DNA from 4 places in the Rhizobium sp. YTUHZ045 genome. Region 1 is predicted to be linked to each of the others. Evidence: predicted binding sites of a transcription regulator. Region 1 holds the regulator's gene; each other region holds the start of a gene.

Region 1 (7,486 bases):
GCCGGCCGGGATTTCCGGATCGTTCGGAACGACGGCTTTCGGCTCGGCCGGAAGCGGCGCGGAAGCAGAACCGGTGTTGGTCGGCTTCTCTTCCTGAGCCACCTGCGGAGCGGCTGCGGCCGGCTTGGCAGCTGATATATCCGAAGCGGATTCGCCATCTTGCAGCAGCACGGCGATCTTGGTGTTGACCTTGACGCCTTCGGTGCCGGCGTCGACCAGCAGCTTGCCGATCACGCCTTCGTCGACCGCTTCGACTTCCATCGTCGCCTTGTCGGTTTCGATTTCGGCGATGACGTCGCCAGAAGTGACCTTGTCACCTTCCTGCTTCAGCCATTTGGACAGCGTGCCTTCTTCCATCGTCGGAGAGAGGGCGGGCATGAGGATATCGATAGGCATGGGTTCCCTCCCCGATTAGAGCAGAATGTCGGTGTAGAGCTCGGACGCATCCGGCTCCGGATCGGCCTGTGCGAAGTCGGCGCTGTCGGCGACGATGTCGCGAACATCCTTGTCGATCGCCTTCAGATCGTCTTCGGAAGCCCAGCCCTTTTCGATGAGGCGTGCCTTTACCTGCTCGATCGGATCCTGTTCGGAGCGCATCTTCTGCACTTCTTCCTTTGTGCGATATTTCGCCGGATCGGACATGGAGTGGCCGCGATAACGATAGGTCAGCATTTCGAGAATGATCGGGCCCTTGCCGGAGCGGCAATGTTCGAGCGCCTCGTCGGCGGCCGCCTTGACGGCGCGAACGTCCATGCCGTCGACCTGAATGCCGGGAATGCCGAAGCCGGAGCCGCGTAGCGAGTAATTCGACTGAGCGGTGGCACGGGCGGTCGAGGTGCCCATGGCGTAACGGTTGTTTTCGACGATATAGACGATCGGCAGCTTCCAGAGAGCCGCCATGTTGAAGCTCTCGTAGACCTGGCCCTGGTTGGCAGCGCCGTCGCCGAAATAGGCGATGGCGACATTGCCGTTGCCGCGGTAGTGGTTTGCAAAGGCAAGGCCGGTTCCGAGCGAAACCTGGGCGCCGACGATGCCGTGACCGCCGTAGAAATGCTTCTCTTTCGAGAACATGTGCATCGAGCCGCCCTTCCCGTGGGAATAGCCGCTGCGGCGCCCGGTCAGTTCCGCCATGACCCCGCGCGCCTCCATGCCGGTTGCCAGCATGTGGCCGTGGTCGCGATAGGCGGTGATGACCTGATCGCCTTCCTTCTGCGCCATCTGCATGCCGACGACGACAGCTTCCTGACCGATATAGAGATGACAAAAGCCGCCGATGAAGCCCATGCCGTAAAGCTGACCGGCCTTCTCCTCGAAGCGGCGGATCAGTAGCATCTCGCGATAGGCCTTGAGTTCCTCATCCCGGTCGAAGTCGGCTACCGGGCCTCCATTCGATGCTTTGGCTGCTGGTTTTGCTGCAGTTTTGCGGCTGGAAACGGTCGCGGTCTTTCGCGGCGCCATTCAACCCTCCCTATGGGTTTGTCGTTTCTCGGTGGCGCGTACCATAGGGAAGAAATATGACCACAGCAATGCCATAATTGCATGGCTCGTATTCGACGCTAAATTATTGGAAATAAATCAGAAATTCCAATTAACCGAATTCCGGTTAATTGGAATAATGATTGAATATGACGATCTCGTCCGCACGCGACATATTCAGCTGATATCGCGCCTTTTCGTCCAGCATGTCCTTGTCGAGCGAGCCGTCACTCAGTAGCGCCACCTGGCTTTCCAGATGTTCGCGCTTCGCCTTCAGGACGGCAAGCTCCCTTTCGCGCGCAACGCGCTGACGCTCGAACGTCTCCGTCGCCCGCAGGCCATAATCGCCATGGATGCAATGATAACCGAAATAGGAAAGGAACGCGACCGTCATAGCCGGGATGACGAAGCGGCCGAGCTTTCTCTTCTTATGATGCTTTGTCCACATACATGCATGCTCTTGAACGCATTACCAATTCGTTCAGCATAACGCGCAGAGATTAACCGTTCATTGACCGTAACCGCCGGCAAGAAAAAACCCGCGCCGGTGAGGCGCGGGTCGAGCATTGCAAATCAGATCGGATCAGCCTTTGATGATCGAGCGGCCGGCATATTGGGCCTGGGGGCCTAGGCCCTCCTCGATGCGGATCAGCTGATTGTACTTGGCGAGACGGTCAGAACGCGACAGTGAGCCGGTCTTGATCTGGCCGCAGTTGGTGGCGACGGCGAGATCGGCAATGGTCGAATCTTCCGTTTCTCCGGAGCGGTGCGACATGACGGCGGTATAGGCTGCCTTATGCGCCGTGTTAACGGCATCAAGCGTTTCCGTCAGAGAGCCGATCTGGTTGACCTTGACGAGGATCGAGTTGGCGACGCCCATGCGGATGCCGTCGCGAAGGCGGGCCGAGTTGGTGACGAAGAGATCGTCGCCGACGAGCTGAGTCTTCTTGCCGATCAGATCGGTCAGCGCCTTCCAGCCCTCCCAGTCGTCTTCGGCCATGCCGTCTTCGATCGAGATGATCGGGTATTTGCCGGCGAGCTCGGCCAGATATTCGGCCATGGCGCCCGACTCGAGCGTGCGGCCTTCGCCCTCCAGAACATACTTGCCGTCCTTGAAGAATTCCGTCGAGGCGCAGTCGAGGCCGAGGCACATGTCGTCGCCCGGCTTGTAGCCGGCTTTCTCGATCGACTTCATGATGAAGTCCAGGGCTTCGGGCGCACTCTTCAGGCCGGGAGCGAAGCCGCCTTCGTCGCCGACATTGGTGTTGTGGCCCTGCGCGGCAAGCTCCTTGCGGAGCGTATGGAAGACTTCCGAACCCATGCGCACGGCGTCGGCGATCGAATCGGCGCCGACCGGCAGGATCATGAATTCCTGGAAGTCGATCGGGTTGTCGGCATGAGCGCCGCCGTTGATGATGTTCATCATCGGCACCGGCAGGAGGCTGGCGGAAGCGCCGCCGACGTAACGGTAAAGCGGCAGGCCGGATGCCTGGGCCGCAGCCTTGGCGACGGCGAGCGAGACGCCGAGGATGGCGTTGGCGCCGAGGCGCGACTTGTTCGGCGTGCCATCGAGCTCGATCATGATGTTGTCGATCTGGATCTGATTTTCGGCATCGATGCCGCCGATCGCGTCGAAGATCTCGGTGTTGGCGGCCTCGACCGCCTTTTCGACGCCCTTGCCGAGGTAGCGCTTGCCGCCGTCGCGCAGCTCGACCGCCTCATGTGCGCCCGTCGAGGCGCCCGAGGGAACGGCCGCGCGGCCCATGCTGCCGTCTTCGAGATAGACGTCGACTTCGACGGTGGGGTTGCCACGGCTATCGAGGATCTCGCGGGCGATGATATCGGTGATTGCAGTCATGGGTTCTTCCTGCTCGGTGGGTGATAAGTCGTTCGAAGCCTGTCATAATCGAAGGCGTGCAAATTACAATGGCGCAATTTCCAGCCTTCGAGCGGGTATCGCATCGTGGCCTAAACCACGATCATGGCAGCCTGTTGAACGTTAGGCCTTGGCGATCGCATCGAAGGCAAGCAGCTTCTCAAGCAGTCGCGGCATGTCCTTGAGATAGACCATGTTCGGCCCGTCGGACGGTGCGTTGTCGGGATCCTGATGGGTTTCGACGAAGACGCCGGCAATTCCCGTCGCCACTGCCGCGCGCGCCAGCGTTTCCACGAACTCGCGCTGGCCGCCGGAGGAATCGCCCTGCCCGCCCGGCTGCGCCACGGAATGGGTGGCGTCAAAAATGACGGGAGCTCCCATCGCCGCCATGATCGGCAGCGAACGCATGTCGGAAACCAGCGTATTGTAGCCGAAGGAGGCACCGCGCTCGCACAAGAGCACATTCGGATTGCCGCTGGCGTTGAGCTTCTTCAGAACGTTCTTCATATCCCAAGGGGCGAGGAACTGGCCCTTCTTGACATTGACGGCGCGGCCGGTTCTGGCGGCGGCGATCAGAAGGTCGGTCTGACGGCAGAGGAAGGCCGGGATCTGCAGAACATCGACCACCTTGGCCACCTCGGCGCATTGCTCGGCCGTATGGACGTCGGTTATGACGGGAAAGCCGAATTCCTTCTTGAGGTCGGCAAAGACCTCCATGCCCTTTTCCAGGCCGATGCCGCGTTCAGCCGAGAGCGAGGTACGGTTCGCCTTGTCGAAGGAGCTCTTGTAGACGAGGCCAATGCCGAGCTTGCCGCAGAGCTCCTTCAGCGTGCCGGCGACCATGAAGGCGTGATCCCGGCTCTCCATCTGGCATGGACCGGCGATCAGCGACAAGCGGCCAGTATTGGAAAAAGTGACCTGGCCTTCGCCTTCGCCGATCCTGACTTCGGAATTCGTGTCGGTGCTCATCGTGTTTCCTCGAAGGCGAAGAGCGCACCCTGCCCGGGCGTGGGCTTCACCAGAATGCGATTGTTCTTGCGTGTGAATGTGATCCCGTTAGCACCCAAATGCGCTTCTGTCACGGCAAGATCGATGACGGTGAAGAGGATTGCCCGCCCCCGCAGGCCGCGATCGGCTGATGAGACAGCGGTTTCGAAATAGGCCTCCAGCCCTTCCGGCGTCATCAAGCTGATCTTTGCATTCGATGCCGCGATATTCATGCCGAAACCGGTTTTCTCCACCGCCGCCTGCCCAATCGCAAGCCCGACGAAGGCGGCGAATGCCGCCGGGTCCGGTGCACAAAGTGCGATCTCGGCAATGCCGATCACGCCATTGGCGTGCGTCTCCAGCGCGGCGCGATCTGTAGGGAACGAATTGATGCGCTGGCAAGTAAAGAGAAAGAAATCGGGGGCGCGCAAATCAGCTGCAAAGGCCAGCTTAAAGCTGCCGACGCTCTCCGAACCGTCCGGCATCCGCATCGGCCGGCTGAACTGCAACATCTCACCGGCGCTCGCGCCGTTGCTGACGAAGCGCTTATGATCGAGGTCGGCATCCTCGCTGAGGAAGGCCAGCGCAGAAAGTCCCTCCTCGCCGCAGCGGAAACGGAAGGCGCGATTGCGGGCGATGAAGACGTTGCCCTGGCGGGCCGCTGCCTCGCTCTCGTCGACACTCGCCACGCCAAGCGGCTCCAGATAGGTCTTGTCGGCGAAAAAGATGCAGGCATTCTCCGTTCCGAAGGGATGGCGCGCATCGGCGGCGACGGTGAAACCGAGCTTGCCGAGCCTTTCACGCGCCAGATCGATATTGACCACGGGCAGCACGACATGATCGAGCGGGTGCGACTTGGCGGAATGCGCGTTCATGAATATCCTCCTGAAACCGGCAAGAGATGTGCGACAGCACCACCCCTCAATGCAAGACATGTGCGCCAATCCGGCAAATGAAAATAAAAATCTCCACGAGTTGGCGCGAGGGTTTACGGAAATTTAGCTACTTGCGGAACACATATGGAACATATAGTGTCCGTTCTGGATTTGTTTCAATCACGGGGTCTGACGTCGATGCTCACGCGCAAACAACAGGAGCTTCTCCTTTTCATCCATGAGCGCATGAAGGAATCCGGCGTTCCTCCCTCTTTCGACGAAATGAAGGATGCCCTGGATCTCGCCTCGAAATCCGGCATTCACCGCCTGATCACGGCGCTTGAGGAACGCGGCTTCATTCGCCGCCTACCGAACCGCGCCCGGGCGCTCGAGGTGATCAAGCTTCCGGAGGCCTATAACCCCAGTCTTCAGCGTCGCGGTTTTTCGCCGAGCGTCATCGAGGGCAGCCTCGGCAAGCCCCAGCCGGTCGCCGCCCCCGCTGCGCCAAAGCCGGTCGCCGACAATGGCAACTCCGTCTCCGTGCCGGTCATGGGACGTATCGCCGCCGGCGTTCCGATCTCGGCGATCCAGAACAACACCCACGATATCGTCGTTCCTTCCGATATGCTCGGCTCCGGTGAGCACTATGCGCTGGAGGTCAAAGGTGATTCGATGATCGACGCCGGCATCTTCGACGGCGACACCGTGATCATTCGCAACGGCAGTACCGCCAGTCCCGGCGATATCGTCGTTGCCCTCGTCGATGACGAGGAAGCAACGCTGAAGCGTTTTCGCCGCAAGGGTGCCTCGATCGCGCTCGAGGCCGCCAACCCGGCTTATGAGACCCGCATCTTCGGGCCCGACCGCGTCAAGGTGCAGGGCAAGCTCGTCGGCCTCATCCGTCGCTATCACTGACGCCGGATGGGCTGGAATCGGTAAAACGATCATTGCGCCAATCATAGGCGCGATGGCGCATCCATGGTCGCGACAAGGCATCGAAGGCGGTGGTGACCTCTAGGCCGGCATCGGCGAAACGCAATTCGAGCGAGCCGGTCCTGCGCAGCGTCTCGCCGGTGAAAAGCGTGCCACCTGAACGGCAGCTGTTGAAACGCAGACGGACCGAGGTCACGACGATATCGGCCGTATCGCAGGCCGGGCCGAGATAGGCGGCATTGTCGATGACGGTGACGATATGGCCATTGCCAAGTCTTGATGTGCACCAAGCCTTCTTGACGCAGGAAAAACGGTTTGCTTCACCGCCTGCGGCGGCTGCCCGCATCGCCGCACTCGCTTCGTTCTGCTGATCGCGGGAAAGCCTGACACGGCGGTCTTCTCCTTCCGGAATGGCCGGACCATCCAGCATCTTCGGCGGATCATGTGTCGGCAGCACCAGCGCTCTCTGCCACTGGTCGAATATGAAATCCGGCGGGTTTTCACGGTTGGAAGCTATTGCCTCAGCCGCGACGACCGCAACCAGACTGCCATCCTCCGAAATCACCAGATCCGGCGGCCGGGGAACCGGCAGAAGCAGCACGATGAGCGTCGAGATGGCGATGATCGATGTGCCGACATGGCGCAGCCGAGTGCGCAGCAGCGTCAGCAGCAGAAAGCCTGCCACCGCCGCTGCGAAATACCAGCCGGGCAAGCGGCCGATGCCGATATCACCGCCCCAGCCGGACACCGTCTTGGCAACCGCAATCACCAGATCGAGGCCGAATCCGACGACCTTCCAGAGCGGAGCGTCCAGACCGAAAGGCATGAGCAACATCGCCAACAATCCGGCCGGCATGACGATGAAGGAGATAATCGGCATCGTCGCAAGGTTTGCCGGCAGGCCGTAAGCCGTCAGGCGATGAAAATGCTCGATCGAAAACAATGCGGTGGAAAAGCCGCCGATCAGCGAGGTCAGGAAGACGCCGCCGAAGAAACCGGCGACGGCAACCACCGGCCTGATGATCGGCAGTTTCAGAAAAGCGTTTTCGCGGACACGCCTGTCCTTCCATAACTGATAGCCCGATACCAAGGCCAATGTTGCGGCAAATGACATCTGAAAGCTCGGTCCCAATACTTCCGAAGGTGAAATGGCGATGATGATGAGCGCGGAGAGAACGACATTGCGCAGGCTGATCGACGGCCGGTCGAAGAAGACGGCAATCAGCATGATGGCCATCATGATAAAGGCGCGCTCGGCCGAAACCCCGAAACCGGAGATCAGGTAATAGGCGGTGACGGCGATGAGCGCGCCGGCAGCGGCGATCTTCTTTGTAGGATA
Region 2 (7,486 bases), on a different replicon from region 1:
ATACCTACATCGTCGACAATGTCGGCGATGTGGTCACCGAAGCCGCCAGCGCCGGAATTGATACGATCAAGACAGCGCTCGCCAGCTATACTCTGGCCTCGCTCACTAATGTCGAAAACCTTGTCCACACCGGGTCTTCTGACTTCGCGGGAACGGGCAACGCATCGGCGAACGCGATCATCGGAGGGACTGGCAATGACACGCTCGATGGTGGAACCGGCGCAGACACGCTGACGGGCGGCACCGGAAATGACATCTATGTTGTCGACAATGTCGGTGATCTGGTGGTCGAGAATGCCGGCGAGGGGACCGACACGGTCAAGACCTCGCTGGCGAGCTACACACTCGGGGCGAATGTCGAAAACCTCATCTACACCGGGACAGCGGCGTTTACAGGAACGGGCAATTCGCTCGACAACGTCATCACCGGTGGCAGCGGTGCAAATCGGCTGTCAGGTGGCGGGGGTGACGACATCTTGATCGGCGGCGTGGCCGCGGACACGTTCGTCTATGGCGCCAACGGTGGCATAGACACGATCGTAGGCTTTGTCGCTTCCGGAACTGCCCACGATGTGCTCGCTGTCGACAGCTCGGTCTTTGCCGACTGGGCGCATCTTTTGGCGGCCTCCGCACAATCGGGCAGCGACGTTATCATCACGGCAGACGCGGACGACAAGATCATCCTCAAGAACGTGACGGTTGCGAGCCTCCAACCAGCGAATGTGCAGTTCGTGTGATCGCCTCCATGGCTCGTCCGGTACCCACCGGGCGAGCCCACATTCTTTCACGTTGGACGGGTGAGTGTTTTGACTTCTTGGGACTATGGTTTCGCAGGGCGATGCTTCGGGCCGGTATCGACGGAAGAATTGAGAGCCTTGATCACTCAGAGCTCGCTTCCCCCAGCGGCCTTCGTTCGCCAGGCGGGGGCAGGACTATGGTATCCTGGCAATGTTGTTGCCGAGTTGCTGGATGGAGAAGCCGATTGGCCACCAGCGGGTGCGGGTTTCAAAAATATTCCAGCGGGACCCTGGGCGAGGTTCTGGGCGCGAAGCTTCGATATGATGATCGCTATACTCGCATGCTCGCTCGCCGCGATTGCTGCTTCAAGTCTCTTCAACGACGGTGAGGCCGCCGGCTCTGTCGCGAGAAGTGGGGTGCTGTCAGCTATTGCCTACCCGCTCACCGCTGTTTTTATCAACGTGCTGAGCCAAGCATTGTCCGGTCGAACGATCGGCAAAGCAGTATTCGGCCTCAGCGTCGGAAATCGCGACGGTCGGGGTGACGCCGCCTTCTATCTCCGCCGCGAGCTGTTCGTCTGGGCGGCCGGCAACGCCGTATACATTCCGCTTGCCGCTTCTATCGCCAACATCCTTCAATACCTGCGGCTGAGGAACGGGCAAAACGCCAGCTACGACGCAAGCACGACTTTCGTGATCGGCCGACCTTCGAGCGTGAGGATCCTAACCGGATTCCTCATCATGGTTGCATTCGCCGGCAAGGCAGTGTTTCCCCTTCCTTTCGAGCTCACGCGCCGGTAATTCCGCGTTCCAGGCAGGCTCTGCCGCCCGTAGCACTATTCTGTCGGCGCGGGTTGGGGTGCCTTCACCGCCGGGATGGTAACATCCACATAACGAAGGGGTCGTCGCTTCTATTCCGTTCAACTCCAGGCGTTCTCAGCCAACGGGTCTACAGCACTTCCCTTCGACCAGTCACTGGAATCGCCGGCTAGCCGACCTGCTCCACCGCCAGCGTCCCCGCCGCAAGCGGCCTGATCAGTGACTTCGCGGAAACCGTCGGATCGAGCCAGTCAGCCCAGGCGCTGCGCTGAAGAATGACGATCTGACGGTCGTGGTATGGCGCGATGTCCTGCCCGGGCTCCGTCGTCAGCATAGTGAAGGCTTGGCCAACCTCCGGCGTTTCGCGCCAGATGCCGGCAATGCAGAAGATCGGCTCGTCCTTCTGGGTGAACAGCCACTTGTCCTTCCGCTTCTTCTTCGGGTCCTTCGGATCAGTGAACTCGTAGAAGCCGTCGGCAACGATCAGGCAGCGATTGGAATTGAACTCCCGCCCCTCAGACCGGAAATTGTGCACCGGACGCTTGTTCGGCCCGGGCCAACTCCAGCGCCGCTGCACGAGCTCGGCCTCGTCCCGGGTCCCGTCGATCGTTCTGACGATTGGCCCGATATCGGTGATCTTGATGTCCTCACGCCTTTCGAGGTTCGGCGCGCCTTCGCCGAAGCGGATTTTGATCTTGAGCTCGGCGAAGTCCTCGACGATCGAGGCGACATCCACCATCAGCCGATAATCATTGCACATACGTCCTCCGTCTGAGATCTGGTTGTGTGGGAATCTCGTTCCTGATATGTTCTACCTATGATTAGTGCGACCGTTTTCCAGTCGGACGCCCCGCTCGATGAGCGCCGCGTGATCATAAGGCGCCATAACGGCGATGTGGAGATGGTGGAGCTGCCGTGGGGCCTGCGCCCGCGCGACGGCGATGCGCGCGCCGTGACCGTCGTCCGGGCGGAAGGACGGACGTTTCCGACCCACCGCTGCCTGGTGCCGGCCTCGGAGCTTCGCCATAGGAGCTTCAGCTTCTCGCTCGCCAATGGTGACTGGTTTTACTTCGCGGGAATCTGGCGGCCGGCGATCGAGGACTGGACGGAGGCTTACGCCATCCTCACGATCGAGGCGAATTCTGACCTCGCGCCGTTTCATAACCGGCAGATGACGGTTCTGACACGCGATCAACGCCTGGCTTGGCTCGACGGGCTGGTGCCTGAGGACGAAATCCTTCGGCCGTTGCCGGCAGGGACCTTCCGGGTCAAACGCCATTCCATCGATCCTGTCCAGCCGAAACTGGTGGTCTAAAGCGCCAGCCGCAGCTGCGGCTCCATTTCAGAGGCCTGCCGTTCCAAGGATGACAGCGAGACGCCGAGCAGGCGGATTCCCCTGCGCGGCGGGAAGATCGGCGTGAGAAGCAGGCCGACCACCTCCTCGAGGTCGCCGATCGTTTGCAGAGGTGCCGCAACCGTCTTGCTGCGGGTGATCTGGGTGAAGTCGGCATACTTGACCTTGAGCGTCACCGTCTTGGCGCCGATTTCATTGGCCTCGCAGTAACCCCAGACTTTCTCGATCAGCGGCTGAAGGCCTTCGCGTGCCGGCTCGAAAGAGTGGATGTCCTCAGAGAACGTGTCTTCCGCGCCGACGGATTTCCGCACCCGGTCCGGCTTGACCTGACGATTGTCGATGCCGCGGGCGATGCCATAGAAATATGGTCCCGACTTCCCGAAATGTTCGACCAGAAACTCGAGTGTCTTTTCCTTAAGGTCCGCACCTGTTTCTATCCCGAGCCGATGCATCTTTTCGGCCGTCGCCGGTCCGACGCCATGGAATTTCTTGACGGGGAGGGCCTCGACGAAGGCCGGCCCGTTCTTCGGCGTAATGACGGCCTGACCATTTGGCTTGTTCAGGTCGGATGCCATCTTGGCGAGGAACTTGTTGTAGGAAATCCCGGCCGACGCATTGAGGCCGGTGACCTGCTTGATCTTTGCCCGGATCTCCGCGGCAATCTCGGTGGCGATCTCCATGCCCTTCAGGTTTTCGGTGACATCGAGGTAGGCCTCGTCGAGCGAGAGTGGCTCGATCATCGGCGTGTATTCGGCGAAGATCGTGCGGATCTGCAACGAGACGGCCTTGTAGACGTCAAAGCGCGGTCTCACGAAGATGAGGTCGGGGCATTTGCGCTTTGCAGTCACCGAAGGCATTGCCGAATGAACACCGAACTTGCGTGCCTCATAGCTGGCGGCCGCCACAACCCCACGGGCGGCAGGATAGCCGACGGCAACCGGCAGACCGCGCAGCTCGGGATTGTCGCGCTGCTCGACTGACGCATAGAAGGCGTCCATGTCTATGTGGACGATCTTGCGCGGCCGCTCGCTGCCTTCGTCGTTTGTCATCGCCTAGCTTCCATCACGACCCTCTGTATCGCTCGCTCAGGCATGGGAAGTGCGCGCCGCATTTGTCACCCTCCGGCGTTTGCATTCGCTCGCAGCCCATCCCCATGCGCCGGCGGATCACCGCGAAGCTGGCACCGGCGCCGAATGCTTTCACCAACAGCTTGCGCTCAAGCGCGCAGTGGCGATGACATGGGTGACAGATGAATTCAATGATCGGCTCACGGTGATCCCTCAGTCTCGGATCCAGATCGTTCACAGGCTCCGGTCGCGCCATGCGAAAAAATTCCCATTCACGCCATCGAATTGAATCCGTTCACGGATTTTCTCCATCGGCACTATCGCTCAACTTCCGCGCGCCACATGCGCATTGACTCATTTCCGCTTTGAGAACAAATACAGAACATATTTCATCATCTCAAGCCGAAAACGGGTTGCCGTAAAGGAGATCATGACCGCAGCCGTCGCCACTTCGAATGCCGTTCTCGACGAGTTGCGCGAGAAAATCGCCAGCCTGGAAGGGGCCGGCTTGCGCGCGCGCAGTGTCCTACCGTTCGGGGTTGGCGAGATCGATGCGCAACTGCCGGGAGGGGGGCTGGCCTATGGCGCGCTGCATGAAGTCGCCGGCGGTGGCAATGGCGCCATCGACGGCGCGGCGGCAGCCCTTTTCATCGGCGGCATCGCCGCCCGCACCACCGGCAAGGTCGTGTGGTGCCTCACCCGCTTCGATCTGTTCTTCCCCGCACTTGCCCAGGTCGGACTGCATCCCGACCGCGTGATCTTCGTCGAATGCGACAGAGAAGAGACCGTGCTCGCAAGCTTCGAAGAGGCCCTTCGCTATGGCGGGCTTGGCGCCGTCGTCGCCGAACTGGTGCGCCTACCGATGACGGCATCGCGCCGGCTGCAGCTGGCGGCAGAGAAATCCGGGACATTGGGCCTGGTGATCCGCCGCTGGCGGCGCCAGACAGAAGCGTCGGATTTCGGCATGCCGACGGCGGCGGCAACCCGCTGGCGGATCTCGGTGCTGCCGTCCGAGCCGTTGCCGGTCGCCGGTGTCGGGCGGGCGCGTTGGCTGGCGGAGCTGATGCGGGTCAAAGCAGGGGAGGGAGGCGAATTCATCATCGGAGCATGTGATGGCCAGGGTCGTATCTGTCTTTCTTCCGACACTGCCGACCGACCGGATCAGGCGGGACGATCCTTCGCTATCGGTTGAAACGCCGCTGGTGGTGATCGCCAGAAGTGGTTCGAAGCGATGGATTGCCGCGGCTGATCTGGCAGCGACCAAACTCGGCCTTCGTCTCGGCACGCCGGCGGCCAAGGCGCAGGCATTGGTCCAAGGCCTGATGATGATCGATGCGGATCCGGCAGCCGATCTCGCGGCGCTGGAACGGCTGACACTCTGGGCCTTGTCACAATACTCTCCTGTCGTTGCCATGGATCCTCCTGATGGCATCGTCATGGACACCGAAGGCGCCGATCATCTTCAGGGCGGCGAGGATCTGATGCTGTCGGGTCTCGTCAATCGGCTTCGTGGCCGCGGCCTCGCGGCGCGTGCGGCGATCGCCGACACTTGGGGCGCGGCGCATGCGCTCGCCCGGACAACGGATCGCGAAACGATCATCATCCCGCGCGGCGAAACGGCCCGGGTGGTGAACCGCTCGCCCTTGTCGTCGCTGCGACTGCCGGGGGAAACTGTGGCCAGCCTCCGCAGCCTCGGCTTTGCCACCGTCGGCGATCTCGCCGCCACGCCACGCGCGCCGCTGACGCTGCGCTTCGGGCGGGAGGTCGGGCGCCGTCTCGACCAGATGTTCGGCCGACTTGCCGAGCCGATCGATCCGATCCGGCCGGCTGACCTTGTCGAGGTCCACAAATCATTCGCCGAGCCGATCGGCGCGCCGGAGACGATCGAGAAATATGTGAGCCGCCTCGTGCGGCAGCTCTGTCTCGAGCTCGAGAAGCGCGGACTTGGCGTTCGACGCGCCGATCTCATCGTGCACCGCGTCGACAACACGCTTCAGTCGCTCCGCGCCGGTACGGCCAAGCCGGTCCGCGATATCGCCTGGCTGACGAAACTCTTCCGCGATCGGATCGAGAGGATCGAGCCTGGCTTTGGCATCGAAAAGCTCAGTCTTGCCGCGATCATCGCCGAGCCGCTGATCGAGGCGCAGTCGGCGTCGTCGCTCATCGAGGAGCAGGTGACCGATGTGACGCCGCTCATCGATGTGCTCGACAATCGCGGCGGCCAGCGGATTTTCCGGGTGGCGCCGGTGGCGAGCGACGTCCCGGAGCGCAGCGTCCGGCGGATCGCGCCGACGGCGGCGGAAGACGGCGCCACCTGGCCGCTGCACTGGCCGCGGCCGTCGCGCCTTTTGCCCCATCCCGAACTGATAGAAGTGATTGCGCTTCTGCCCGATCATCCGCCGGTCTCGTTTACCTGGCGCGGCAAGCGGCGCCGGGTGAAGCGCGCCGACGGGCCGGAACGGATTTTTGGAGAATGGTGGCAACGCAGCGCCGAATGGATCGCCGTGCGCGACTATTTCGTCGTCGAGGACGATACCGGCGAACGGTTCTGGATTTTCCGCTCCGGCGATGGTGTCGATACGGACACCGGCTCGCACAAATGGTTCCTGCACGGGGTGTTTGCGTGATGCGCTATGCCGAGCTGCAGGTCACCACGCATTTCTCGTTCCTCCGCGGCGCGAGCTCGGCGGAGGAGCTGTTTGCGACCGCAAAACTGATGGGCATCGAAGCCCTCGGCGTCGTCGACCGCAACAGCCTGGCCGGCATCGTCCGGGCGCTGGAGGCATCGCGCGCCACCGGCCTGCGGCTCGTCGTTGGCTGCCGGCTCGACCTGCGGGACGGCATGTCGATCCTCGCCTATCCCACCGATCGCGCCGCCTATTCGCGATTGACGCGGCTTCTGACCCTGGGCAAGGGCCGCGGCGGCAAGGCCAACTGCATTCTGCATCTCGACGATGTCGCGCTCTATGCCGAAGGGCTGATCGGCATCCTCGTGCCTGATATGGCGGACGACACCTGTGCCGTGCAGCTTCGGAAGATGGCGGAAGTCTTCGGTGATCGTGCCTATGTTTCGCTTTGCCTGCGCCGGCGGCCCAACGATCAATTGCGTCTGCATGAGCTGTCGAGCCTGGCGGTCAAGCATCGGGTGAAGACCGTCATTACAAACGATGTGCTGTTTCACGAGCCGGGTCGGCGGCAGCTGCAGGATGTCGTCACCTGCATTCGGACCGGCACCACCATCGACGATGTCGGCTTCGAGCGCGAACGGCATGCCGACCGCTACCTCAAGCCGCCGGAAGAAATGGCGCGTCTGTTTCCGCGGTACCCGGAAGCGCTGGCGCGAACGACGGAGATTGTTCAGCGCTGCAAATTCTCGCTCGAGGAGCTGGTCTATCAGTACCCCGATGAGGCGCTGATCCCGGGTATGACCGCGCAGGAGTCGCTGGAGCATTATACCTGGGAGGGCGTCAGGACGCGTTATCCCGAAGGCCTGCCTAATCATGTCGAGA
Region 3 (7,486 bases), 400 kb from region 1:
GGCCCGATCGGCGGCAATCTCAGCCATGAATTCATCATCCTCGCCGATACCGGCGAATCCGAAGTCTTCTGCCATAAGGACTTCGTCGGTTTCGATATTCCCGGCGAAAACACTGATTTCGACAGCGTCGAAGGCCTGAAGGCGATCTTCGACAAGTGGACCTCGCTCTACGCGGCCACCTCGGAAATGCACGACGAGGCTGCTTTCAACGCCGTTCCCGAAGCCGAGCGCCTTTCCGCCCGCGGCATCGAGGTTGGCCATATCTTCTACTTCGGCACGAAATATTCCGAGCCGATGGGCGCGAAAGTCCAGGGGCCCGACGGCAAGGAACACTTCGTCCACATGGGTTCCTACGGTATCGGTCCGACACGCCTTGTTCCCGCCATCATCGAAGCATCGCATGATGACAACGGAATCATCTGGCCGGCATCGGTCGCACCCTTCGATGTCGTCGTCATCAACATGAAGGCGGGCGATGAGGCCTGCGACGATACTTGTGAGCTGATCTACGCCGCGCTGAAAAAGGCCGGCAAGGATGTGCTCTATGACGACACCGACGACCGGGCCGGCACGAAGTTCGCGACCGCCGACCTGATCGGCGTACCTGTCCAGATCATCGCCGGCCCGCGTGCGGTCGCGAACGGCGAGGTCGAAGTGAAGGACCGCAAGACCGGCGCCCGTGAAACGATGACCATCGAAGCGGCGATCAACAGGTTCGTGGCTTAAGGAAGCGGAGGCGAAATGGCAGAGGCAGCAGTGGACCGGAGTTCAAAATCCGGCTTGGGTCCGGCTGGCAAGCCATTTTCCACCTTTGAGCGCCTCGTGGCGTGGCGCTATCTGCGCGCCCGCCGCAAGGAGGCCTTCATTTCGGTGATCGCCGGCTTCTCCTTCGTCGGCATCATGCTCGGCGTTGCGACGCTGATCATCGTCATGGCCGTCATGAACGGCTTTCGCACCGAACTCGTCTCGCGCATCCTCGGCATCAACGGTCATATGATCGTGCAGCCGGTCGATGGCCCCTTTACCGATTACCCCGACTTGACCGCCAAACTCGCGGCGGTGCCGGGCGTCAAGATGGCGCTGCCCCTGGTCGAAGGGCAGGTGCTTGCCTCCGCTCAGGCTGGCGGCAGCACCGGCGCTTTGGTGCGCGGCGCCCGCGCCGAAGACCTGACGAAACTCAAGACAATCTCCGACAACATCAAATCCGGCGACATGGTGGGCTATGCCTCTGGCGAGGGCGTGCTGATCGGCACCCGCATGGCCGATCAGCTGGGTCTGCGCGTCGGCGACCTCATTACCCTGACCTCGCCGGAAGGCGATATCACGCCGATGGGCGTCAATCCGCGCGTCAAATCCTATAAGATTTCCGCCCTGTTCGAGATCGGCATGTCCGAATACGATTCCTCGATCATCTTCATGCCGCTCGAGGAAGCGCAGCTCTACTTCAATGCCGCTGGGCTGGTGCAGTCGATCGAGCTCTTCGTCGATCATCCCGATGATATCGACGCCCTGAGGCCGAAGGTGGAAGAGGCGGCCGGCCGCCAGATTAACCTTACCGACTGGCGTCAGCGCAACCAGACCTTCTTCTCCGCACTCCAGGTCGAGCGCAACGTCATGTTCATGATCCTGACGCTGATCGTGCTCGTGGCGGCGCTCAACATCATCTCCGGCCTCATCATGCTGGTGAAGGACAAGGGCAGCGATATCGCCATCCTGCGCACCATGGGCGCCAGCGCCGGCGCCATCATGCGCATCTTCTTCATGACCGGGGCGGCGATCGGCATCGTCGGTACCCTTGCCGGTGTGCTGCTCGGCGTTCTCGTCTGCGTCAATATCGAATCCATCCGCCAGTTCTTCTCCTGGATCTCCGGCACGGTGATCTTCAATCCGCAGGTCTATTTCCTCAGCCAGCTGCCGGCCGAGATGGATATCGGCGAAACGATCTCGGTGGTCGTCATGGCGCTCAGCCTCTCCTTCATCGCCACCATCTTCCCGGCATGGCGCGCCTCCAGGCTCGATCCGGTGCAGGCCCTGCGCTACGAATAAGGAATGCCGCATTCATGAACCGCAACGTCGTCCTCAAGCTTACCGGCGTCGAGCGCCATTACGGGCAGGGCGATACGCTGCTCACGATCCTGAAGGGTGCGGATTTCTCGCTGTCTAAAGGGGAAATCGTCGCCCTTGTCGCCCCCTCCGGCACAGGCAAGTCGACCCTGCTGCATGTCGCAGGCCTGCTCGAGCATCCCGACGGCGGCGAGGTTACCATTAACGGCCTTGCCTGCGATGGCCTTTCCGATGAGAAGCGCACGGCGATCCGCCGACGCGAGATCGGCTTCGTCTATCAGTTCCATCACCTCCTGCCGGAATTTTCCGCGCTTGAGAACATCATGATGCCGCAGCTGATCGCCGGCCTGTCCTGGAAGGAGGCCCGGGAGCGAGCCGGCCAGCTTCTCGATTATATGCGCATCGGCCATCGCGGTTCGCATCGCCCGGCTGAACTTTCCGGCGGCGAACAGCAGCGCGTCGCGATCGCCCGCGCCGTCGCTAATGCGCCGACGCTGCTTCTTGCCGACGAGCCGACCGGCAATCTGGATCCGGAAACGGCAAGCTACGTCTTCGATGCGCTAGAGGCGCTGGTGCGCCAATCCGGCCTTGCCGCCCTTATCGCCACCCACAACCATGAACTTGCCGGCCGCATGGATCGGCGCGTCACGATTTCGGACGGCAAGATCGTCGACTTCTAAGACTTCGGTCTATGGTTGCCCCACTCGCGCCGATGGCTTGCCCCTCACCCTAGCCCTCTCCCCGCGCGCGGGGAGAGGGGACGTGCCCTGCGAGAGCGAGGTGGAAACGGGGAGCTTGCGGCATGGTCCCTTCGCCCCGCGCGCGGGGAGAAGGTGGCGGCAGCCGGATGAGGGGCCGTTATCGCCGACCTCTTGACGGACATTATGCACCCAATCCACATCTTTTACCGGCCTGCGGTCAGGGGATAACCAGCCCGCCGCGATAGTCGAGCACATAGGCCCTCCGGCCATCGACCATGATGCATTCCTGGCCGCTGAATCCCTCGCAGCCGCCTTCGCTGCGGTCGACATAGCGGCCGAACGGATGATTGAATTCCATTCCGCCGAGAAAGCGGCCCTCCCGATACATTGCCGACAGCGCCGCCTTGATCACCGTTCCGGCGGCACTGCCGTCGATCAGATCGGACGCGACGACGCGGCCGAAATAATTCATCACCCAGACGGGTTCGCCGGCCAACCACACCACTTCCTGGCCGGCGAAATCGGTGCCGCCGAAGTAGCTGTCGAGATAGGACCAGTCGCCGCGCTCGTAGCCGATATCGTGAGCACCCGGCCGGCAGGGCGGGCGAGGCACACCACCGCCGACATAGGTCGCGGCCTTCGCCTCTACGATGAAGTCGTTCAGTATCACGGTGTCGAGCATTATCATCTTCCTCCTGCCTCATCTGATACGGATATAGCAGAACGGTGAGAACATAAGAAGAACAAAAGAGTGCATCGCTCGATCGCCTTGGGGCAGGTGCATCAGACATCGAATGCGCTGTACGGATCCGTTCGGCAGGCGATGTCGAGCCGGTCGCGGAGCATGTTCAAAGCCAGCGCCGAAGGCGAGGTTCGATTCGCAGTCCCGAGCCGGCATTTTCAAACGCAAGCGCAAAGGAAAAGATTCCTGTTGACATAGGAACATAGATGGAACAGATTGAAAACATAACGAGTAAAGGAGAGCCAGATGACTGACATGATCCGTGATATCGCAGCATTCACCTCCATCGCAATGTTCGTTGCCAGCTTCTCGCTGATCGTCATCGCGATCTAAAGTTTTCAGGGGATCGCATGGCAGTCATGCGGTTCGCAAGCGGGTCTTCTTCTGGACATCATTGCCCTCAATGCCGACAATGCATCCGATTCATTTCGGCTGATTGGGAAGGCATATCATGGCGGAGACGGAAAAGGGTTCAATGGGTGAGGCGACCGGCGGCACGCCGGGCTTCATCCACCTGAGGGTCCACTCCGCCTATTCGCTTCTTGAGGGTGCGCTGCCTCTGAAGAAGATCCTCTACAAGGCGACCAGCGACAGTCAGCCTGCGATCGCCATTACCGACACCAACAATCTCTTCGTCGCCCTTGAATTCTCCCAGAAGGCAATGGACGAGGGCCTGCAGCCGATCATCGGCTGCCAGGTCTCCATCGACATGGAAGACGGATTGGAAAGTGAGAAGCGCGGCGGTCAGCAGGCCCTGATCAAGCTGCCATCGATCGTTCTACTTGCCGCGACGGAGGCCGGTTATGAAAGACTGGTCGATCTCGTCAGCCGCGCCTATCTCGGCGGCGATAGCAACCAGGCCATACATGTCAGAGCCTCCTGGCTGGAAGAGGCAGGCACGGAAGGTCTGATCGCCTTGACCGGCGCCCTGACCGGACCGGTCGACGCGGCTGTCAGGGAAGGTCATCCCGGCCAGGCGGAAGCCCGGCTGCTCACGCTGAAGCGTCTCTTCGGCGACAGACTCTATGTCGAACTGCAGCGGCACGGCACCTACGACAAGCGGCACGAGCAGAAGATCGTCAGGCTTGCCTACACGCATGACCTGCCGCTCGTCGCCACGAACGAGGCCTTCTTTCCGACCCGCGACGATTACGACGCCCATGATGCGCTGATGGCGGTTGCGCATAACGCCATCGTCTCGGACGACAGCCGCTTTCGCCTGACGCCGGATCACTATCTGAAAAGCCGGGCCGAAATGGCCAAGCTCTTTGCCGACCTGCCGGAAGCGCTTGAGAACACGATCGAGATCGCCAGGCGCTGCTCCTTCGTGTTGAAGACAAGAAAGCCGATCCTGCCGCGCTTCACTGGCGCCACCGACGATGCCGAGGAGGCCGAACGCGCCGAGGCGGGCGAATTGCGCCGCCAGGCGGTGGAAGGGCTGGACATGCGGCTTGCCACGCTCGGCATGTCGCCGGGTTACGAGGAAAAGGATTATCGTGAGCGGTTGGAGTTCGAGCTCAGCGTTATCGAGCGCATGCGCTTCCCGGGTTACTTCCTGATCGTTTCCGACTTCATCAAGTGGGCCAAGCAGCATGATATTCCCGTCGGTCCCGGTCGCGGTTCGGGCGCCGGTTCGCTGGTCGCCTATGCATTGACCATCACCGACGTCGACCCGCTGCGCTTCTCGCTGCTCTTCGAGCGCTTCCTCAATCCGGAACGCGTCTCAATGCCTGACTTCGACATCGACTTCTGCCAGGACCGTCGCGAAGAGGTGATCCGTTACGTTCAGGCGAAATATGGGCGCGAGCAGGTGGCGCAGATCATCACCTTCGGTTCGCTGCAGGCGCGCGCCGCACTTCGCGACGTCGGCCGCGTGCTGGAAATGCCCTACGGTCAGGTAGACAAGATCTGCAAACTCGTGCCGAACAATCCGGCCAATCCGACGCCGCTCTCTAAAGCGATCGAAGAGGAGCCGAAGCTGCAGGAGGAGGCGGCGAAGGAACCGGTGGTGGCGCGCCTGCTCGACATTGCCCAGAAGATCGAAGGGCTTTATCGCCACGCCTCGACGCATGCTGCCGGTATTGTCATCGGCGATAGGCCGTTATCCAAGCTGGTGCCGATGTATCGCGATCCGCGCTCCGACATGCCGGTCACCCAGTTCAACATGAAGTGGGTGGAGCAGGCCGGCCTCGTCAAGTTTGACTTTCTCGGCCTGAAGACTCTGACGGTGCTGAAGGTCGCCGTCGATTTCGTCGCCAAGCGCGGCATCAAAGTCGATCTTGCGGCCATTCCTCTCGACGACAAACCGACCTACGAGATGCTGTCGCGCGGCGAGACGGTCGGCGTGTTCCAGGTGGAAAGTGCCGGCATGCGCAAGGCGCTGATCGGCATGAAGCCGGACTGCATCGAGGACATCATCGCGCTGGTGGCGCTCTACCGCCCGGGCCCGATGGAAAACATCCCGACCTACAATGCTCGCAAGCATGGCGACGAAGAGCTGGAATCGATCCATCCGATGATCGACCACCTGCTCAAGGAAACGCAGGGCGTTATCGTCTATCAGGAACAGGTGATGCAGATCGCCCAGGTCCTGTCGGGCTATTCGCTTGGCGAAGCCGACCTTCTGCGCCGCGCCATGGGTAAGAAGATCAAGGCGGAGATGGACCAGCAGCGCGAACGCTTCGTCGTCGGCGCGGTCAAGAACGGCGTCTCGAAGCCGCAGGCCGACAACATCTTCGAACTCTTGGCGAAGTTTGCGAACTACGGCTTCAACAAGTCGCACGCCGCCGCCTACGCCATCGTCTCCTACCAGACGGCCTATATGAAGGCGCATTATCCGGTCGAGTTCCTCGCCGCCTCGATGACGCTCGACATGTCCAATACGGAAAAGGTCAATGATTTCCGGCAGGACGCCAAGCGCTTGGGCATTGAGGTGATTGCGCCCTCGGTGCAGACATCCTTCCGACATTTCGAGACCGGCGATAACCGAATCTATTATGCGCTCGCCGCTTTGAAGGGCGTCGGCGAATCCGCCGTCGACCACATCGTCGAGGTGCGTGGCGACAAACCTTTTGCCAGCATCGAGGATTTCTGTCTGCGCATCGATCCGCGCCAGGTGAATCGCCGCGTGCTCGAAAGCCTGATCTATGCCGGCGCCTTCGATTGTTTCGGCACCGACCGCGCCCAGCTTTCCGCCGGCCTCGACCGCATCCTCGGTTATGCCCAGCGCGCCCAGGAAAATAAGCTGAGCGGCCAAGCGGACATTTTCGGCAGCGCACTAAACTCGGGCCCGGAGAAGATCTCCTTGCCGCCCTATTCACCCTGGCTGGCATCGGAGCGGCTGCTCAAGGAGTTCCAGGTGCTGGGCTTCTATCTGACGGCCCACCCGCTCGATTCCTACAACAACATCCTGCAGAAGATGCGTGTGCAGACTTTCGCCGAGTTTTCAGCGGCCATCAAACAGGGCGCCGCCAATGCACGCCTTGCCGGAACCGTCATCTCCAAGCAGGAGCGCAAGACCCGCACCGGCAACAAGATGGGCATCATCGTCTTTTCCGATTCTTCAGGCCAGTTCGAGGCGGTGCTGTTTTCGGAGATGCTGAACCAATATCGCGACGTGCTCGAGTCCGGAAAATCCTTCCTGCTGACAGCGACCGGTGAGGAGCGGCCGGAGGGTATCGGTCTTCGCATTCAGACGATCCAGTCGCTTGAGGAAAAGTCGCTGCAGATGCAGAAGGCGCTGCGCGTTTATGTCCGCGATTCCGGGCCGCTGAAGATGGTTGCCGGCCATCTGAATGCTAAGGGTGACGGTCTGGTTTCCTTCATTGTCATCAAGGAGGAGGGCAAACGCGAGGTGGAAGTGGCGCTGCCGGAGAAATACCGCATCACCCCCGAGATTGCTGCCGCTCTTCGCGCCGCCCCCGGCGTCGTTGACGTCGAGCTTGTCTGATCGACACAGTTGATGATCGACCCCGTTGAT
Region 4 (7,486 bases), 2.2 Mb from region 1:
GATGGCACGGTCACCGCCGCCAATGCCTCCGGCCTCAACGACGGCGCTGCCGCCGCCGTGCTGATGAGCGAGGCAGAAGCGGCCCGGCGCGGCATTCAGCCGCTTGCCCGCATCGTTTCTTGGGCAACGGCGGGCGTCGATCCGTCGATCATGGGCACCGGCCCGATCCCGGCGTCGCGCAAGGCGCTGGAAAAAGCCGGCTGGTCTGTGAACGATCTCGATCTCGTCGAGGCCAACGAGGCCTTCGCGGCTCAGGCTTGCGCCGTCAGCAAGGATCTCGGCTGGGATCCGTCGATCGTCAACGTCAATGGCGGCGCGATTGCGATCGGCCATCCGATCGGCGCCTCCGGCGCGCGCATTCTCAACACCCTGCTGTTCGAGATGAAGCGCCGCGGCGCGAAGAAGGGCCTCGCCACGCTTTGCATCGGCGGCGGCATGGGCGTCGCCATGTGCTTTGAAGCACTTTAAATAGCATACGATCCGTCATTGATTGAAATGCCGCCGCGAGCGGGCGAAAACACAGAGGGGGAGCGGAACATGAGCAGAGTGGCTCTGGTCACCGGAGGTACACGCGGCATCGGCGCAGCGATATCCATGGCGCTGAAAAATGCCGGCTACAGGGTTGCGGCCACTTATGCCGGTAATGACGAGAAGGCTCATGCCTTCCACGACGTCACCGGCGTTGCGGTATTCAAATGGGATGTTTCGGACTACGCTGCCTGCGTTGAAGGGATCACCAAGGTCGAACGAGAGATCGGACCGGTCGAAATCCTCGTCAACAATGCCGGCATCACCCGCGACGCAATGTTCCACAAGATGACGCCGCAGCAGTGGCACGAGGTGATCAACACCAACCTGACCGGCCTGTTCAACATGACGCATCAGGTCTGGAGCGGCATGCGCGACCGCAGCTTCGGCCGCATCGTCAATATCTCGTCGATCAACGGCCAGAAGGGCCAGATGGGCCAGGCAAACTATTCGGCGGCCAAGGCGGGCGATCTCGGCTTTACCAAGGCGCTTGCCCAGGAAGGGGCGGCGAAAAACATCACCGTCAATGCCATCTGCCCCGGTTATATCGGAACGGAAATGGTGCTTGCCGTGCCGGAGAAAGTGCTGAATGAACGCATCATTCCGCAGATTCCCGTCGGCCGCCTCGGCGAGCCCGAAGAAATCGCGCGTTGCGTCACCTTCCTCGTCTCCGACGATGCCGGCTTCATCACCGGTTCGACGCTCACAGCCAATGGCGGGCAGTTCTTCGTTTAAGACAGGACGAACGTTTGTTGATAAGCAAAGGCGCGTTGCAGGACGCGCCTTTGCTTTTTTCGGGAGGTCAGAAGCGGTTGCCGGTGTTCCGGTCTCGCTGAACCCGAATCTTGACAGGCATTCGTTGCCGCGAGCGATCTCCTCTCCGAAGAGCTGAGACCGCGGATGTCAGAAAAGCCGCGGCGAGGAGAATGGCGACGGTGGAATTCAGGACAATCTGGTCCATGCAAATATTCCTTTCAGGGCCTCGGGCCATGGTGCCTGCCCTGCGCTCACGAAGGAAATATGCGCCAAGCTAGTGAGCGCCGGTAGATTTGACTTTCACGACCGATCGTCAACGTCACATTGACGAACGTGGCGGCAAAGAAAACGGGCGCCGAAGCGCCCGTTGGGAGTCCGATATGACTTGTCGGTCAGTAGCGGCAACGAGCCTCGTAGCGGCGGCCATAGCGGTCGCGATAGATGCAGTAGCCGCGGCGTTCGACCGACTGGCCGATGAGAGCGCCGGTCAGGCCGCCGGCAACGGCGCCGACTGCGGCACCACCCCAGCTGTTGGTGACGGCACCACCGATGACCGCACCGGTGCCGGCGCCGATCGCCGTGCCCTGCTCGGTCGCCGTGCAGGATGCGAGAGCGCCCACGAGCGCGCCGATAAGAACAATCTTCTTCATCATGTCGTAACTCCCCAGGTTGTCGGGCTTTAGATGCGGCCCATTAGTACAAGGATAATGATAATGACGAGAACTAGCCCCAAACCGCCGGAAGGTCCATAGCCCCAGCCACGGCTATAACCCCAGTTTGGCAGAGCTCCGATCAAGAGCAGAATGAGGATAACGAGAAGTATCGTGCCAAGCATGGTGTTTTTCCTTCATTTCATCCGCAATCTGGATGGGCAAGAAACACGCATTGGCGATTTTTGTTCCCGGTTGGGCGCGCGAATTAGCACCCAAGGCGATTCATGGTTTGTGATCCGTCACCCCTCATAAAACGCCCGTATGGTTAAAAAAGCATTTAAATACAATATGTTGCGGTGAACAAAGCAGGAAGGTCTCGATGTCTACGATTCGTCGGTGATTCGTTCCGTTTTTGATCGGCCCCAATGGGTTTGCTCGCCGGAAGATTAACACCGACGTGACGAGACCTCGCCGCCTGCCCCGCATCTAGCGGCAGAACATGACGACGCCACCAGATATGGCCGTGAACGAAGGGGAAAGCCGAGCAGTCGGCGATTCGTCGCTGATTCGTTCCGGATTTGATCGGGATGTTAATTTCGGCGGATTTTCACTTGGCAAAAGGCGCACGCCAGACCTCGGGCAGGGTCACAAAATACAAACAGGAGAGAGTCCCGCGATTCAGCATTTGGTAGGAAAAAGTGATTCAAAATCAATACTTAGCCGTGAACAAAAGCTGAATCAGCAGGAGTCAGCGATTCGTCTCTGATTCGTTCTCCCGCTGTTCCGAATCGGAAATACGCACCCTCGAGACGACTCGCAGAGGTCGCAACCCCCGACGCATTTTGAAATCTGCCCTTGCGTTTGCGGCGGTAGCTGTCCATGTGTTCTGTGCCTCCATCGAGATGGCAAAACTTTTCCCGGGGCGCGCCTGCCTCACTTGCATGGACGATGACTCTGACTTCGCAGCCGATGATTCTGAGCGGGCGCGGTGTGACCGCGGTGCTTGGACCAACCAATACCGGCAAGACCCATTATGCCATCGAGCGCATGGTCGCACACGGGACCGGCGTGATCGGCCTGCCGCTCAGGCTCCTGGCCCGCGAGGTCTATACGCGAGTGGTGGAGAAGGTCGGCCTACAGAACGTGGCGCTGGTCACCGGCGAAGAAAAGATTTCGCCGCCCAATGCCCGTTTTTCCGTCTGCACTGTCGAGGCGATGCCGCGGGAGACCAAAGCCGCCTTTGTCGCGATCGACGAGGTGCAGCTCGCCGGCGATCTCGAGCGCGGCCATATCTTTACCGACCGTATTCTGCATCTTCGCGGCCGCGATGAAACGCTGCTGCTAGGTGCCGGGACGATGCGGCCGATCCTGCAGCACATCTTGCCCGGCATTACCATCATCGAGCGGCCGCGGCTTTCGCATCTCCTTTACGCCGGGCAGAAGAAAATCACCCGGCTGCCGCAGCGTTCCGCCATCGTCGCCTTTTCGGCCGACGAGGTTTATGCCATCGCCGAGCTCATCCGCCGGCAGCGCGGCGGCGCGGCGGTCGTGCTGGGGGCGCTGAGCCCGCGCACCCGCAATGCGCAGGTCGCGCTCTATCAGGCGGGCGACGTCGAATATCTGGTGGCGACCGATGCGATCGGCATGGGCCTCAACCTCGACGTCGATCACGTCGCCTTCGCCCAGGACCGGAAATTCGACGGCTATCAGTTCCGCAACCTCAATCCGGCCGAACTCGGCCAGATCGCCGGCCGCGCCGGGCGGCACGTGCGGGACGGCACCTTCGGCGTCACCGGACAGGTCTCCCCCTTCGACGAGGAACTGGTGCAGCGCATCGAGGGACATGAATTCGACAACGTCAAGGTTCTGCAGTGGCGCACGACGGAGATGGACTTCTCCTCGATTCAGTCGCTCCGCGCCAGCCTGGAGGCCGGGCCGCGCGTGCCCGGGCTGACGCGGGCGCTGCCGGCGGTCGACCAGCAGGCGCTCGAGCAGCTTTCGCGCTATCCTGAGGTAATGGACCTCGCCGACAGGCCGGCCCGCGTCGAAAAACTCTGGGAGGCTTGCGCCCTGCCCGACTACCGGCGTATCACTCCGGCCCAACATGCCGATCTTATTTCGACCCTCTTTTCCGATCTCGTGCGCTATGGCACGGTGAACGAGCAGTTTCTCGCGGAGCAGGTTCATCGCTCGGATCGAACTGATGGGGAAATTGACACGCTTTCGGCGCGAATCGCGCAGATAAGGACCTGGACCTACGTTTCGAATCGGCCCGGCTGGCTTGCCGATCCGACACATTGGCAGGAAAAGACGCGGGAAATCGAAGATCGATTGTCCGATGCGTTACATGAAAGGTTGACGAAACGCTTTGTTGATCGCAGGACATCTGTGCTCATGAAGCGCCTGAGAGAGAATGCGATGCTGGAAGCTGAAATCAGTGTGAATGGCGATGTCTTCGTTGAAGGACATCATGTAGGGCAGTTGAGCGGATTCCGTTTCACCCCGGTGGCGGGAGCGGATGGACCGGATGCCAAGGCGGTTCAGGCTGCGTCGCAGAAGGCGCTCGCGCTCGAGTTCGAGGCCCGTGCGGCCCGGCTGCATGCCGCGGGCAATAGCGATCTGGCGATCGGTTCGGATGGATTGATCCGTTGGCTCGGCGATCCGGTGGCGCGGCTTTCCGGCAGCGATCACATCATGCGGCCGCGCGTGATCCTGCTCGCCGACGAGCAGTTGACGGGCAATGCCCGCGATCACGTCGCCGCCCGAATCGAGCGCTTCGTCAACCATCACATCAGCACAGTGCTGAAGCCGCTGGACGATCTGTCGCGCGCCGAAGACCTGCAGGGTCTTGCCAAGGGACTTGCCTTCCAGCTGGTCGAAAATCTCGGCGTGCTCTTCCGTCGCGACGTCACCGAAGAAGTGAAGTCGCTGGATCAGGAGGCTCGCGCCTCCATGCGCCGCTACGGCGTGCGTTTCGGGGCCTATCATATCTTCGTTCCGGCCCTGCTAAAGCCGGCGCCTGCCGAACTGATCACGCTGCTCTGGGCGTTGAAGAACGACGGTTTGGACAAGCCGGGCTACGGCGATCTCATCCCCGTGCTTGCCGCCGGCCGCACCTCGGTCGTCACCGATCCGAGCTTCGAGCGGATGTTCTACAAGCTCGCCGGTTTCCGTTTCCTCGGCAAGCGCGCCGTGCGCATCGACATTCTGGAGCGGCTTGCCGATATCATCCGTCCGCTGCTGCAATGGAAGCCCGGTCAGAACAATCGTCCGGAAGGCGCCTATGACGGTCGCCGTTTCACGACGACGACGGCGATGCTGTCGATTCTCGGGGCGACGCTCGAGGACATGGAAGAGATCCTCAAGGGCCTCGGCTATCGCGCCGATGCCGTGAAGGCGGAAGAGGCGTCGGCCCATCTTGCGGCGCAGGACGCAGCTTCAGCCCCTGCCGCCTCCGCGGAAATGTCCGGGGAAGAAGCGGCGGAAAAAGCCGATCACGACGATGCCGACGCGGCGACGGAAGAGGCTGCTTCCGAGCCACCAGCAGCCGAGGCGGCGTCGACGGCAGCCGAGACCCCCGCGCCAGAAGCGACCGACAACGACGCTGCGGCCGAAGTGACCGAGACAGCCGCGTCGGCAGAGACTGCCGCTTCCGGGGAAGCTGGCGAGCCGGCGGAACCAAAGCCGGTTCTTTTGTGGCGTCTCGGCGGTCGCAATGACAATCACCGCCAGGCACGCGGCGGCCATGGCGAACGCAGGGGCGGCCAGAACCAGGAGCGCGGCGAGCGCAATCGTCGTCCGAACGGCGGTGAAGGCGGCGAGGGCAATCGCAGCGGCGACGGGCGCGACAACCGTCACGGCCGCGGCAAGGACGGTGGCGGCCGCGACGGCGGCAGGCCGCAGCAGGCAAGGGGCGAGCGCAAGGACCAGCCGCGCGGTGATCGTCAGGACCGTGGCGATCGGAAGGACCGCGGCGAGCGTAACGATCGCAATGACCGTAACGACCGGAACAACAATCGCGGCGCCCAGCCGCTGCGCTTCGAGGCCAAGCCGCCGCGCAAGGAGAAGCCGATCGATCCGGATTCGCCCTTCGCCAAGCTCGCAGCCCTCAAGGAACAGATGAAGAAGTAGTCATGGGCGGGGAGACACAGCCGGTAAGCGGTTCGCGCCAGCGCATCGACAAGTGGCTGTTCTTCACGCGCGTGGTGAAGTCGCGCTCGCTGGCCCAGAGCCACGTCCAGTCAGGGCATGTGCGCATCAATGGCGAGCGCTGCAGTCACCCGAGCCAGACGGTCAAGCCGGGCGACCGCGTCGAACTGACGCTGGAGCGGCGCGACGTCATTCTCATCGTGCGTCTCGCCGGGGAACGGCGGGGTCCCTATGAAGAGGCTCGCCTGCTCTATGATGACAAATCCCTGCCGCCGGATGAGACAAAACGTCTCACGCCGTTTGAGCAAGCGACCCGTGCGACCGGTACCGGCCGTCCGACCAAAAAGGAAAGACGTGCAATCGACAGGTTGATGTCGGACGAGGATTAGAAAACTCTGTCTGTGGTGGCGGCTTTTGCAGATCGTTTATCCTTGAAATCCGCCGCTAAAGCCGATAGGTCACTGAAAACCTGCCGGAAGCGTGCTTGCCTGCCAAGCCTGTCCACGCTTTTCGCCCGGCACGGGGATAGGCGCGACGTTCCAGGTTGCCCGGTCCCACCGCATGAAATCCTGGAGTTCTTCATGACCTATGTCGTGACCGACAATTGCATCAAGTGCAAATACACCGATTGCGTGGAAGTCTGCCCTGTCGACTGCTTTTATGAAGGCGAGAATTTTCTCGTCATCCACCCCGACGAATGCATCGATTGCGGCGTCTGCGAACCGGAATGTCCCGCCGAGGCGATCAAGCCGGATACCGAGCCGGGCCTCGACAAGTGGCTGAAGATCAATACTGAGTATGCCAGCATCTGGCCGAATATCACGGTTAAGAAGGACCCGTTGCCGGAGGCCAAGGAAATGGACGGCCAGACGGGAAAATTCGAGAAATACTTCTCCGAAAAACCCGGTTCCGGCGACTAAGACCCTGCGCGATTCGGCCGCTGCATTTGAGCGGCCATGTGGTGAAACGTTTTAAATCCTGCGTCTGGCATATGGGTGATCTGTGTTGCTCGCATGACTCAGGCGAAGCAAATTATTGATTTCCTCATATTTTTGTGATAGGTTCCCTGCACTGTTCCATTTGTGGCATGACGCATGCCCAAAACCATCACGAAAGCAAAACCAATCCGTCCCACGGTTTCCGTGATATATCAACGCCTTGAGCGTCGCATCCCAAGATGGCGCGCAAGACACATTTGCTTTTGCCTGATGGGACCAGAGTGAAGTCACCCGACGGATCTACCCGTCTCATCCGGGCCTGACTGACCCGGCTCCGGCCGCCGCCGGAAGCGTAACAGGGAGTTTTTGAATAGAATGACGACTCAGCAGAAAAAGCCTTCTACAGCACGTCACGGCTTCAAGACCGGTGAATCGATCGTCTACCCCGCTCATGGCGTCGGT

Evidence for each region. The regulator LexA, encoded in region 1, represses DNA repair genes until DNA is damaged. The targets are predictions, from matches to a motif close to TGTTCNNNNTGTGTTCNG.
Region 2: the regulator LexA is predicted to act here: its motif matches at 4,345-4,362, upstream of NMA58_RS25200 (ImuA family protein).
Region 3: the regulator LexA is predicted to act here: its motif matches at 3,704-3,721, upstream of dnaE (DNA polymerase III subunit alpha).
Region 4: the regulator LexA is predicted to act here: its motif matches at 2,809-2,826, upstream of NMA58_RS19710 (helicase-related protein).

The regions. Positions count from the first base shown of each region.
Region 1 is NZ_CP101432.1:1,729,542-1,737,027, reverse strand. Features, by position in the region: gene NMA58_RS08820 (pyruvate dehydrogenase complex E1 component subunit beta) at 1-396, opposite strand, end outside; gene pdhA (pyruvate dehydrogenase (acetyl-transferring) E1 component subunit alpha) at 412-1,458, opposite strand; gene NMA58_RS08810 (FtsB family cell division protein) at 1,604-1,924, opposite strand; gene eno (phosphopyruvate hydratase) at 2,060-3,334, opposite strand; gene kdsA (3-deoxy-8-phosphooctulonate synthase) at 3,476-4,321, opposite strand; gene NMA58_RS08795 (VOC family protein) at 4,318-5,214, opposite strand; gene lexA (transcriptional repressor LexA) at 5,413-6,129, shown strand; gene NMA58_RS08785 (ComEC/Rec2 family competence protein) at 6,110-7,486, opposite strand, start outside.
Region 2 is NZ_CP101433.1:623,796-631,281, forward strand. Features, by position in the region: gene NMA58_RS25170 (DUF4214 domain-containing protein) at 1-737, shown strand, start outside; gene NMA58_RS25175 (hypothetical protein) at 1,059-1,538, shown strand; gene NMA58_RS25180 (SOS response-associated peptidase) at 1,726-2,316, opposite strand; gene NMA58_RS25185 (SOS response-associated peptidase family protein) at 2,374-2,871, shown strand; gene dinB (DNA polymerase IV) at 2,868-3,959, opposite strand; gene NMA58_RS25195 (hypothetical protein) at 3,973-4,233, opposite strand; gene NMA58_RS25200 (ImuA family protein) at 4,408-5,169, shown strand; gene NMA58_RS25205 (Y-family DNA polymerase) at 5,090-6,604, shown strand; gene NMA58_RS25210 (error-prone DNA polymerase) at 6,604-7,486, shown strand, end outside.
Region 3 is NZ_CP101432.1:1,330,596-1,338,081, forward strand. Features, by position in the region: gene proS (proline--tRNA ligase) at 1-726, shown strand, start outside; gene NMA58_RS06510 (lipoprotein-releasing ABC transporter permease subunit) at 742-2,046, shown strand; gene NMA58_RS06515 (ABC transporter ATP-binding protein) at 2,061-2,744, shown strand; gene NMA58_RS06520 (DUF5680 domain-containing protein) at 2,983-3,447, opposite strand; gene dnaE (DNA polymerase III subunit alpha) at 3,959-7,456, shown strand.
Region 4 is NZ_CP101432.1:4,006,521-4,014,006, forward strand. Features, by position in the region: gene NMA58_RS19685 (acetyl-CoA C-acetyltransferase) at 1-468, shown strand, start outside; gene NMA58_RS19690 (beta-ketoacyl-ACP reductase) at 538-1,263, shown strand; gene NMA58_RS19695 (YMGG-like glycine zipper-containing protein) at 1,677-1,937, opposite strand; gene NMA58_RS19700 (DUF3309 family protein) at 1,964-2,119, opposite strand; gene NMA58_RS19705 (hypothetical protein) at 2,437-2,703, shown strand; gene NMA58_RS19710 (helicase-related protein) at 2,886-6,068, shown strand; gene NMA58_RS19715 (RNA-binding S4 domain-containing protein) at 6,071-6,475, shown strand; gene fdxA (ferredoxin FdxA) at 6,668-7,006, shown strand; gene NMA58_RS19725 (CarD family transcriptional regulator) at 7,400-7,486, shown strand, end outside.